Regions from separate parts of the Bacillus sp. FSL K6-6540 genome, predicted to be linked through region 3. Evidence: predicted binding sites of a transcription regulator. Region 3 holds the regulator's gene; each other region holds the start of a gene.
The links. Region 3 encodes LexA, which represses DNA repair genes until DNA is damaged. Its sites were predicted from a motif close to CGAACATATGTTCG; they were not measured.
Positions count from the first base shown of each region.

Region 1 (3,283 bases), 3.3 Mb from region 3:
AAAAGGGCGACCTGCTGCAGACCCTGCCGCCCCAACCGATCGAGAATGTCATCCGGCATCTGAAGCCAAAGGGTAAGGCAGCGTCAAAAAGGAAAGGATAGCTGCTCAACAGCAGGAGTAAGCTCCTCTCCGGAAACCGGGGCCGCCGGTTGAGGAAGCTTCCTTGGACGTACAGGAGCAGCCCATTCCCTCGCAGGGTGATCGTTGGTACCTTCATCCGATGTATCGTTCTCCGAGGCTGCAATCGGTCCGGACCGGTTGACGGCAGCAGGTGCCCCCATGGTCAATCCGCTCAGCCCATATTCGTTCAACAGCCTGGACGCCATCGCCTTGACGGAACGAACGTAATGCTCTTCCGCATAAGCGCCTTGCCCATATAACTCGCGGTAGGATTGAACCACCTCGGGGAAGTGGTGTTTCAGCGTTTCGAGGTACCATTTCTTCACGTCGCGCGACAGTCTCAGCAAGGAGATCATCGCAAAGGAAACGCCTCTTTCCTTTGCCTGGGACAAGAGCTCCTTCAGTTCCGGCTCCTCGTCCGTCAAAAAGGGCAGCACAGGCGCCACAAACAAGCCTGTTCTAATGCCAGCAGCCGATAATCTGTGGATCGCATCAAGCCTGGCCTCCGGATGAGGCGATGCCGGCTCCAGCTTCCGGATGACGTCCCCGCTCAGCGTGTTGAGACTTATGTTGACGGACACGTTCTCCATCCGGGTCAAGATATCCAAATCCCTCAATACGAGCGGAGAACGCGTCGTAATGCTGGTAGAAATGCGGTATTTAGCGAGCAGCTTCAGACATTCCCGCGTAAGGGTCTCCTTGCCCTCGATCGGCTGGTACGGGTCGGTTGCCGTTCCGATCGTCACCTGTCCGATCGATCTCCGCATCGCTTCAATATCATAGTTAAACTTCCTCGCCGCGCTCGACAGCTGCTTCTCCAGCGCTTCCGCCGCATTCGACTTCATAAAAATATGGTGCTGGAACTCGTCTTCCGCTCCCATCCCGATAAACGATTGAAATGCGCGGGCATAGCAAAAGCTGCAGCCATGTCCGCAACCTCGATACGGATTGATGGACCAATCGAAGGGCATCCGCTCTTCCTTCACTCGGTTTAATGTTTGCTTGGTGGTTATGCGTTCATATTGCGTACGAGCCATTCCGTTTCCTCCTCCCTGGATCTGCCATGCTCTATATCATTATTCTTTATTTTAACAAACATATGTTCCTATTATAAGTGGTTTTTACTGGATTTACAAATCCTGATTCCATGAATGCTTCATGATGACCGGATTGAAATCGGTCCAATTACTCTTTATAATCAATATATATCAAGTGATATATATTGATCGTTCTACATATGAATAACCTAAGGAGCTGTAGACATCATGGCACCAAAAACGAAGTTTACCAAACAAGATATCGTGCTAGCCGCATTCGACATTGCCAAAACGGATGGCATCGAGTCCATTACGATCCGAAAAGTAGCCGAACGTCTCGGCAGCTCCATCGCGCCGATCTATGTCAATTTCAACGACGTCCAGGAACTGCTTCAGCAGGTCGTCGAAAGAGCCTTCCATGTGGCCAGAGGAATGATCATGGAGCAGCAATCCGGACAGCCGTTCCGGGATATCGGCATGGCAAGTCTCCGCTTTGCCAAGGAATATCCCGTGCTTTATCGGGACCTCATGATGAAAGACAATCCCCATATGAAGAATACGCCGGAACAACTGGACGAAGTTATCGGATTGATGAGGCAGGATCCGGAGCTCGCGGGATTTTCGGATCAGGAGCTGCAATCTATTTTATTGAACATGCAGGTGTTTCAGACAGGTCTCTGCGTCATGGTGGCAAACGATCTGTTCACGAAGAACGTGGATGACGAGCAGATGATGAATATGATGGACGAAGCCGCTGAAGCGTTCATACGTGCTGCGCGTGCCCGGAAACATGAGGGAAACGGAATCTAAACTGAAGGAAAGAAAAATTACGATTCATGGGAGGTAGAACGGCAATGGGAACAATCCTGAAGCAAGCGGTTCTGGATGCATGTGTGACTCAAATCGCCAATAAAAGAAATGTGTTTAGCACAGTGATGTGCGTCGAGGACCAGGAGCGGTCATTGTCCATAGTCGGCAGCGGAGGTGATATGCAGCCTGACGCCCGCTATTTCATTGCCAGCGTGACCAAGTTGTACGTGACTGCCGTACTCTTGAAATTACGCGCCGAGCGGCGGCTCGAGCTCCATGATCCCATTGGCAAGCACCTGCCCGAAGAGATTATGACCGGGCTCCACAGGTTTAAGAACCGGGATTACGGCGAAGAAATCACCGTTCAGCATTTGATGTCCAATACGTCCGGCATCCCGGACTATTTCTCGGGAACCGTCTTCTCGAATCTGATCGCCGGGAAGGATCGAGCTTGGAGCCTGGACCAAGTCCTGGCCGCGGCCAAAAGGAAAACGCCTAAATTCAAACCGGGACAGCAGAAAAAAGCCCAATATTCCGACACCAACTATCGGCTGCTTGGCCAAATCATCGAGAATATCAAGGGCGAATCCATTCAGGCCGTATTCCAGGAATACATCTTCGACAAGCTCAAGCTGACGCAAACCTATTTTTATCATGACCCGGAGGATGCGTCCCCCGTTCCGTTCCATTACAAGCAGAAGCGACTGGACCTTCCCTTGTATATGGCATCAGTCGGTGCGGAGGGCGGGATCGTCTCCACGGCAAGGGAAACGATGACGTTTTTGCGATCCTTTTTTAACGGGGATTTGTTTCCGCTGGGTGATTTGAGGGAGCTCCAGAGGCAGTGGAACTTCCTGTTTGCTCCCGGCCCCTTCTTCTATGGCATCGGCATTTCAAGACAGCCGCTATCTCCTTTCAGTCTGGGACGCGGACTCATCGGCCACTGGGGCCAATCCGGGGCATTTGCCTTCCATCACCCGGAGTCGGGCCTCTATTTCACCGGAACCGTGAACCAGGCCGTCGGTCAATCCGCCGCCGTCCAGGCCATGTCGCGAATCATTCGTCATTATGTGCGCGAGAAGAAGGCGCTGCGCCTGCAAGCCGATACTCTTTAAACAAAAAATGGCTCCACCCGCGCTAACTCTCGCACCGGGTGGAGCCTGAAATGATTGTATTAATGGATTGCCTTTTTCTTAAAGCGGCCGCCCTTCACATCATGGATGTTGCCGACGGCTACGAAGGCCTGGGAGTCCCAGTCTTCCACAATGGATTTGAGCTTTGCTTCTTCCAGGCGAGTGATAACCACAAAGATAACC
Region 1 is NZ_JBBOXH010000001.1:6,059,589-6,062,871, forward strand. Features, by position in the region: gene ligD (non-homologous end-joining DNA ligase) at 1-101, shown strand, start outside; gene MHH82_RS27150 (SPL family radical SAM protein) at 84-1,157, opposite strand; gene MHH82_RS27155 (TetR/AcrR family transcriptional regulator) at 1,386-1,967, shown strand; gene MHH82_RS27160 (serine hydrolase domain-containing protein) at 2,012-3,082, shown strand; gene MHH82_RS27165 (YitT family protein) at 3,142-3,283, opposite strand, start outside.
Region 1: the regulator LexA is predicted to act here: its motif matches at 1,213-1,226, upstream of MHH82_RS27150 (SPL family radical SAM protein).

Region 2 (3,283 bases), on a different contig from region 3:
GGCAATCCCTTTTACCGTCTTATCCAGCCCGTCTGAAACCGATCCTAGCTGGTTATCAATATATAAATCTTTGATTTTTTCACCAGTCGGCTGCGTAATGGTCATCACAGAGTCAACATGATCAACTTTCTCGATCGCTTTGCTGATATTTCCTAGATAGGGAATTGTATCAGCTGTTGTAAGATCTTTGTCTCCTTTTACGACAACATTGATCGGGAACGCTTTTCCTTCCCCGAATCCATCCTTAATGGCCTCGAGAGCTTTTATAGATTTATAATCGCTGCTGATTTCCGCAGTTGAGTCGAATGAAATCTGGTCATCATAGGTCAAGATGAACGGAAGCGTAATCACCACCGTGATGACAATGAACAGAAACGGACGCGCAACGGAGTGTCTGCCGAGAAACGCCCATAGTTTGTTATCACTGTGTGACAGCACTTTCTTAGAAGGCCAGAATAATTTTTCACCCAGCGTCACCATAAATAATGGCAGCAGTGTGTAGAGGATGATCATTAAAATTCCCACACCGACTGCTACCCCTACTGCGGATTGGAAAATCGCAAACTTCGCAAATCCTAAGGCGGAAAATCCGATTAATACCGCGAATCCGCTGATAAATAAGGTTTTTCCCCCTGTGCGGTAAGCGATAAGCGCCGCTTCTTTTTTATCATGCCCGTTTGCCAATTCTTCACGGAATCGTGTAAGAAGCAGTATGCAGTAATCTGTTCCAATGCCGAACAGGATCGCGACTAAGAAGGTTTGCGTAAACGTCGAGATTGGAAAATCAACATTGTATACAAGGATGCCCAGTATGGATTGACTGATCAGATAAGAAAAACCGACAACCACAATCGGGATAAAAGGCGTCACAACAGATCGGAACACGATCAACAGTAAACCGATGATCAGGCAGACTGTGATCACTTCCGTTTTCTTAAGCCCTTCCTCTGAGCTGTGAGCGAAATCCTGGTTGATAAGGGAAGCTCCCGTAATATATGCCGTCAAATCATCAGGAACGATTTGATAAATCTCGTCCGCAATTTTTTCCGCCTTTTTATCAGAACCTGTAATCGTGACAGGCATGAGAACGGTTTTCTTGTCTTTCGACATCAACTGGTCTTTGACTTCTTTTTCCGCTGACAGAGGAGATGTTACCTCTTCTACACCGTCGATCTTTTTGATTTTATCGATCATTATCCGGAGCTGATTCTCTGTTTCTTTCTTTAAAGCGTTGTCTAATGTAAAGACAACACTGATCGAATTATTGTCTTCTCCCGCTTGTTTTAAAATGGCGTTTGCCCTTTCTGAAACAGCATCAGCGGGAAGCTGGGCCTGCCCCTTTTGATTGGCCAGCTCCGTTAAGTTCGGAGAAAACAAACTCAAAACGACGGTAAGTGCTAATACTATGGCTGCAATTGCCCACTTGAATTTGATGATTGCTCTCATTCGGCAGAATCTCCTCCTTTAAATTTGCTTTTTAAAATGGTGAATATCTCGATGATGGAATGTAAGTGTTCCTCATCTATATCATCGATCAGCGGTTTGAGCGCGTTAAAGATGGCAGAATCTAATTCTTCTAGTATGTGTTCACCACTGGGTGTAATGTTAATAAGCTTAGAGCGCCTATCACTTTTTTCCGGACAGTCGCCCCATTGAACCAATCCCTTTTCGAGCAGCTTTTTCAGTCTGTTAGAGATCGCGCTCTTATGTACATTTTGGTACATGGCCAGGCTGCCGGGAGATGTTGGGCCCTTGACTTTTAAAATTTTCAACAGGTCTGCCTGTTCCCTTGAGATATGCTTGAAGACATCCTGATTGATTTCACGATGCACAAATTCTGTCCCTTCAAGCAGGACTTCCACAAACAGGTTTATCGCCTGACATAGCTTTTGTTCATTCAATATCTTCCCCTCCTCATTATAGTTTACCCCGCTAAACTTTATGTTCAATGTCAATTAGTTTATTCCCCTAAACTATATATGTCAACAAATTTTATTCACGAGCACTCTACATAAGAACGCACGTTCGTGTATAATAGAAGCTATACACACGAAAGGGGGAATTTTAACATGTCAGATTTTGCATTCAAATTGTATGAATATAACGTCTGGGCCAATCAACAAATATTCAACCGATTAAAAGAGCTTCCAAAAGAGGTATACCATCAAGAAATTCAAAGCGTGTTTCCGTCAATATCCCATGTATTGTCTCATGTTTATCTTTCTGATCTCGGCTGGATTGAAGTGTTTTCCGGCAAAAACTTGAGCGATGCTTTGGCTTTAGCTGAACAGCTTAAAGAACAGACAGAGGCTAAAGAAATAGAGGAAATGGAAGACCTTTTTCTGAGGTTATCCGAGCGCTATATACTATTTTTACAGCAAAAAGAACAGCTCAATAAGCCACTCCAGATTCAAAATCCCTCAAGCGGAATCATGGAAACAACTGTTTCCGAACTGCTTCCCCACGTTGTCAACCACGGGACATACCACCGCGGCAATATCACAGCAATGCTGCGGCAGGCAGGCTACGCATCCGCACCGACAGATTACGGGCTCTACCTGTTTATGAAAAAAACTGAAAAAGCATAAAAAAGCGGCTCCCTAAATGGAGCCGCTTTTTTCGGGAAATAGTCCAAATCACATTAAAATTCTTTTCATCAATCCTTTTTTAGTAAAAAAGATAGAAATTTTAGTGTTATAATAATCATTAAAAATAGATTGCTGACTCAATAAACAATTTTCAATGGAGGAACACATAAAGTGACAGACGACATGACGAAAGACAATATAAATCAGCAAACGTTGCAGAGAGGCTTGAAAAACAGGCATATCCAGCTCATCGCCATCGGCGGAGCCATTGGGACAGGCTTATTTCTCGGCTCGGGCAAATCGATTCATTTTGCCGGACCTTCGATTTTATTTGCTTATATGATCACAGGGATCATTTGCTTTTTAATTATGAGATCGCTGGGTGAACTGCTGTTATCAAACTTGAACTATCACTCTTTTGTGGATTTTGTACAAGACTACCTAGGCGATATGGCAGCATTTATCACCGGCTGGACATATTGGTTCTGCTGGATTTCCATTGCGATGGCTGATCTGACAGCAGTCGGGCTCTACACTCAATATTGGCTCCCGGGTGTGCCGCAATGGGTGCCCGGCTTGATCGCTCTTATTATTTTACTGATTATGAACCTAGCGACAGTCAAGCTTTTTGGAGAATTAGAATTTTGGTTTGCTTTGATTAAAGTCATTGCCATTTTGGCGTTAATCGTCATTGG
Region 2 is NZ_JBBOXH010000002.1:1,442,504-1,445,786, reverse strand. Features, by position in the region: gene MHH82_RS39815 (MMPL family transporter) at 1-1,446, opposite strand, end outside; gene MHH82_RS39810 (MarR family transcriptional regulator) at 1,443-1,901, opposite strand; gene dinB (damage-inducible protein DinB) at 2,070-2,588, shown strand; gene MHH82_RS39800 (amino acid permease) at 2,760-3,283, shown strand, end outside.
Region 2: the regulator LexA is predicted to act here: its motif matches at 2,015-2,028, upstream of dinB (damage-inducible protein DinB).

Region 3 (3,283 bases):
AACGATATATAATGGCAAGACAAAGATAAAAGAACTTATGCTGTCGCCTAAAGATATTGGACAGCATATCGTTATTGATATTGAAGATGCAAATCAAATTGAAGTAAATGTGAAATTTCAGAAAGATATAACAGGGGATGACACTATATTCCTGACAGGTACATATAAATAATTCTTTTACAGAATCAGTTCAGTCACGCACTAATATTAGTCCATAAAGAATCTTCCCTTACCTACGGGAGATTCTTTTTTATTTTACGAAAAAAGGAACCTTTGCTCGCTTCCATGACTCTAATTAGATGAGGTGAATCGGTTGGAGCTCGAATACTTAAAGCAGATGACGGTCATGGACAGCCAGACGCTGGATAAAATCATGAATGAATATGGAAACGATGTGTGGAATTATGCGTATTTTTTGACCAAACAGCATGCCTTGGCAGACGATATTGCACAAGAAGCCTTTATTAAGGCCTATTACGGCATACATACCTTTCGCGGTCAGGCGACGCTGAAAACGTGGCTGCTAACGATCACGCGACATACGGCGTTCCGGTACAAACAGGCTTTTTTCTTTCGGAAAGTCATCCTTAAAGACAAGCTTATCGTCAGTTCATCAAGCCAGTCAGCGGAAGCGGAATATTTGGACGAGCAGTATACGGATGAAATATGGGCAATAATTATGACTTTGCCGAGCAAGCTTAGGGAAGTATTGGTCCTGGACCTATACTATGAAATGCCGATGCATGAGATTGCGGAGCTGCTTCATATTGCGACAGGCACCGTAAAATCAAGATTGCATCGGGCCAGGAAAAGAGTGCAAAACCTAATGAAGGAGAAGAACGATGAATGAGGATAAACCAGGCTGGTACAACCGGGCGAAAAAAGCTCCCTTTACAGATGAAAAGTTCACTTCCGAAATGAAAAAAAACGTGCATAGGTCCGTGATTTTCACCGACAGCAAACCTAAACGTCGAAAGTACTTACAAGTTGGATTAGCTGGCGGGTTCATGCTTCTGATTATTTTATTTGCCTTTCAATTGCCTTATGGCAGGGACGAACAACAGAGAGCAGGGACTATGCCCCCTACTAAGGAGGAGACAATCCGGGCACAAGGCGTAACGGATGAAGGACGGTTAAACGTTATTGCAGTTGGACAGGAAAAAATAACGACATTGGGTGCACCGAGCTGCTTCGGTATCGAAACGGATCGGTCGTTTACCGGAAACTACAGCGTGCAGTATAGTACTAACCAAGTTACAAATGAAGTCACTACGCTGGAGGGGCTTACATTTATTCAACCGACATCTGCTCCAGTTGATATGATTCGCTTGCCGTTTCAAGATGCCGATGTATTTATACTGGCACCGCAATATAGGGACTGTCATGGCATACAAATCTATGCGTTCGCCGTAGAGCATGAAACGGGTAATGCCGTGCAGCTTCGATTTCAGGATGAGTCCTTGGTATCCTACTTTTCGTATTATAGACCAGGTACGGCTCCCGAGGTGAAGGAGAATAAGCTTGTTCTGCAGTCTACGGAGGGACCGGGAGGCGAAGGTTCGCCGGATTATGTTTCTGAAAGAATGTATCAATTAGATCTTAGGCAAAATGCGTTGGTTCTAGTGTTGCGTAAGACCGGAACGTTCTAGTGCATGTCCTAAAAAAGAGGTTACCATCCAAATAAGGAAGGTAACCTCTTATTCATAATTCTATGGAATTAGTGTACGTCCCTGAAGAGACCGATCACTTTCCCGAGAATCGTAACATGGTTCAAGCGCAGCGGCTCATAGGTAGGATTCTCCGGCTGCAATCGTACATGATCCTTCTCCTTATAGAAGGTCTTCACGGTTGCTTCATCTTCTTCTGTCATTGCAACGACAATGTCACCATTGTCCGCGGTTTGCTGCTGGCGAACGATGACGTAGTCACCGCTGTGAATACCGGCTTCAATCATACTGTCGCCGACTACGGACAACATGAACACTTTATCGTCGCCCACGTAATGCTGAGGGAGCGGGAAATAGTCTTCAATGTTCTCCATGGCCGTAATCGGCACGCCTGCTGTGACTTTCCCGACGACAGGCACTCTGGCTATGGTGTGCGTAAACAGATTCGCGCTCTCGGATTCTTCTTGGCCAAGCAGCTCGATCGCTCTTGGTTTCGTAGGGTCACGGCGGATCAGGCCTTTCTTCTCCAAACGGTCCAGATGACCATGGACCGTAGAACTGGAAGCTAGTCCGACAGCCTCGCCGATTTCCCGGACAGAAGGCGGGTAACCCTTGCTACGAACTTCGTTGCGGATAAACTCTAAGATCGCCAGCTGGCGGCTGGATATTTTCGACATGCCGTATCAACCCCATTTAGTAACGTTTGGGAAAATTATAACATAGAACTACCGTTCGTACAAACATAAGTTCTAAAATAAAATAGAACAAATGTTCTTTTGGGTATTGAATCAAACAAGTGTTCGTGTTAAGATGAATCCATAAGAGAACACTTGTTTGGGAGATGATGATTCCATGTTGAAATACAGTACATACCGCAGCATTTATGAGAACGTTCCGGTGGTAACAGAACAATCATCGAAGAATTGGGGCATTTACTTGAAATCGAAGATAGCTTCGATCCCTTTGAATAAACTGTTGTTCACCCTGCTAATTGTGGCCATCTTTTGGACAGGTGCATATTCCGTTTTTGCCGGTGGGACAGAGAAGCCGACTGGAGAGAAGCAGGTGATCGTTCAATATGGCGATAGCTTGTGGCGAATTGCTTCCCTTCACAAACCTGCGGATATGGATACACGCGTATATCTGGATAGCATACGAAGAATGAACGGATTGAAGGGTCCGGACATACAGGCTGGGGAAGTGCTGTCATTGCCGGTTTGGTGATTTGACGTTGCTTCAACCAATAGGCATTCATACTCCATATAATCACCACATACGGCTGGTTACTTCCTGTTTAATGACACATCATATTCTGCTTGTCAGATTGAATCATTTACGCGTAATAGCGCGTTTACAATAGATAACTATAGATTTCCTCCCCATAGACGGTATTCGTTTATGCGCATCATATATTCCTATTTGTTCTGAGAAGAGTTTGCAAGGGCTCAGTTGCCTTGACAAGCTCTTTTTCACATGTTTAAGTTATACATGATATCGAAATTGGAGGAGAAGTCATGGACATCGATACTTTGGTAGAACGCATCAATGTATTAGCAAGAAAGAAGAAGAATGAAGGGCTGACCGAGGAGGAGCTCAAAGAACGGGCCGAGCTTCGG
Region 3 is NZ_JBBOXH010000001.1:2,732,510-2,735,792, forward strand. Features, by position in the region: gene MHH82_RS12235 (stalk domain-containing protein) at 1-172, shown strand, start outside; gene MHH82_RS12240 (RNA polymerase sigma factor) at 314-850, shown strand; gene MHH82_RS12245 (hypothetical protein) at 843-1,649, shown strand; gene lexA (transcriptional repressor LexA) at 1,718-2,344, opposite strand; gene MHH82_RS12255 (LysM peptidoglycan-binding domain-containing protein) at 2,520-2,891, shown strand; gene MHH82_RS12260 (DUF896 domain-containing protein) at 3,182-3,283, shown strand, end outside.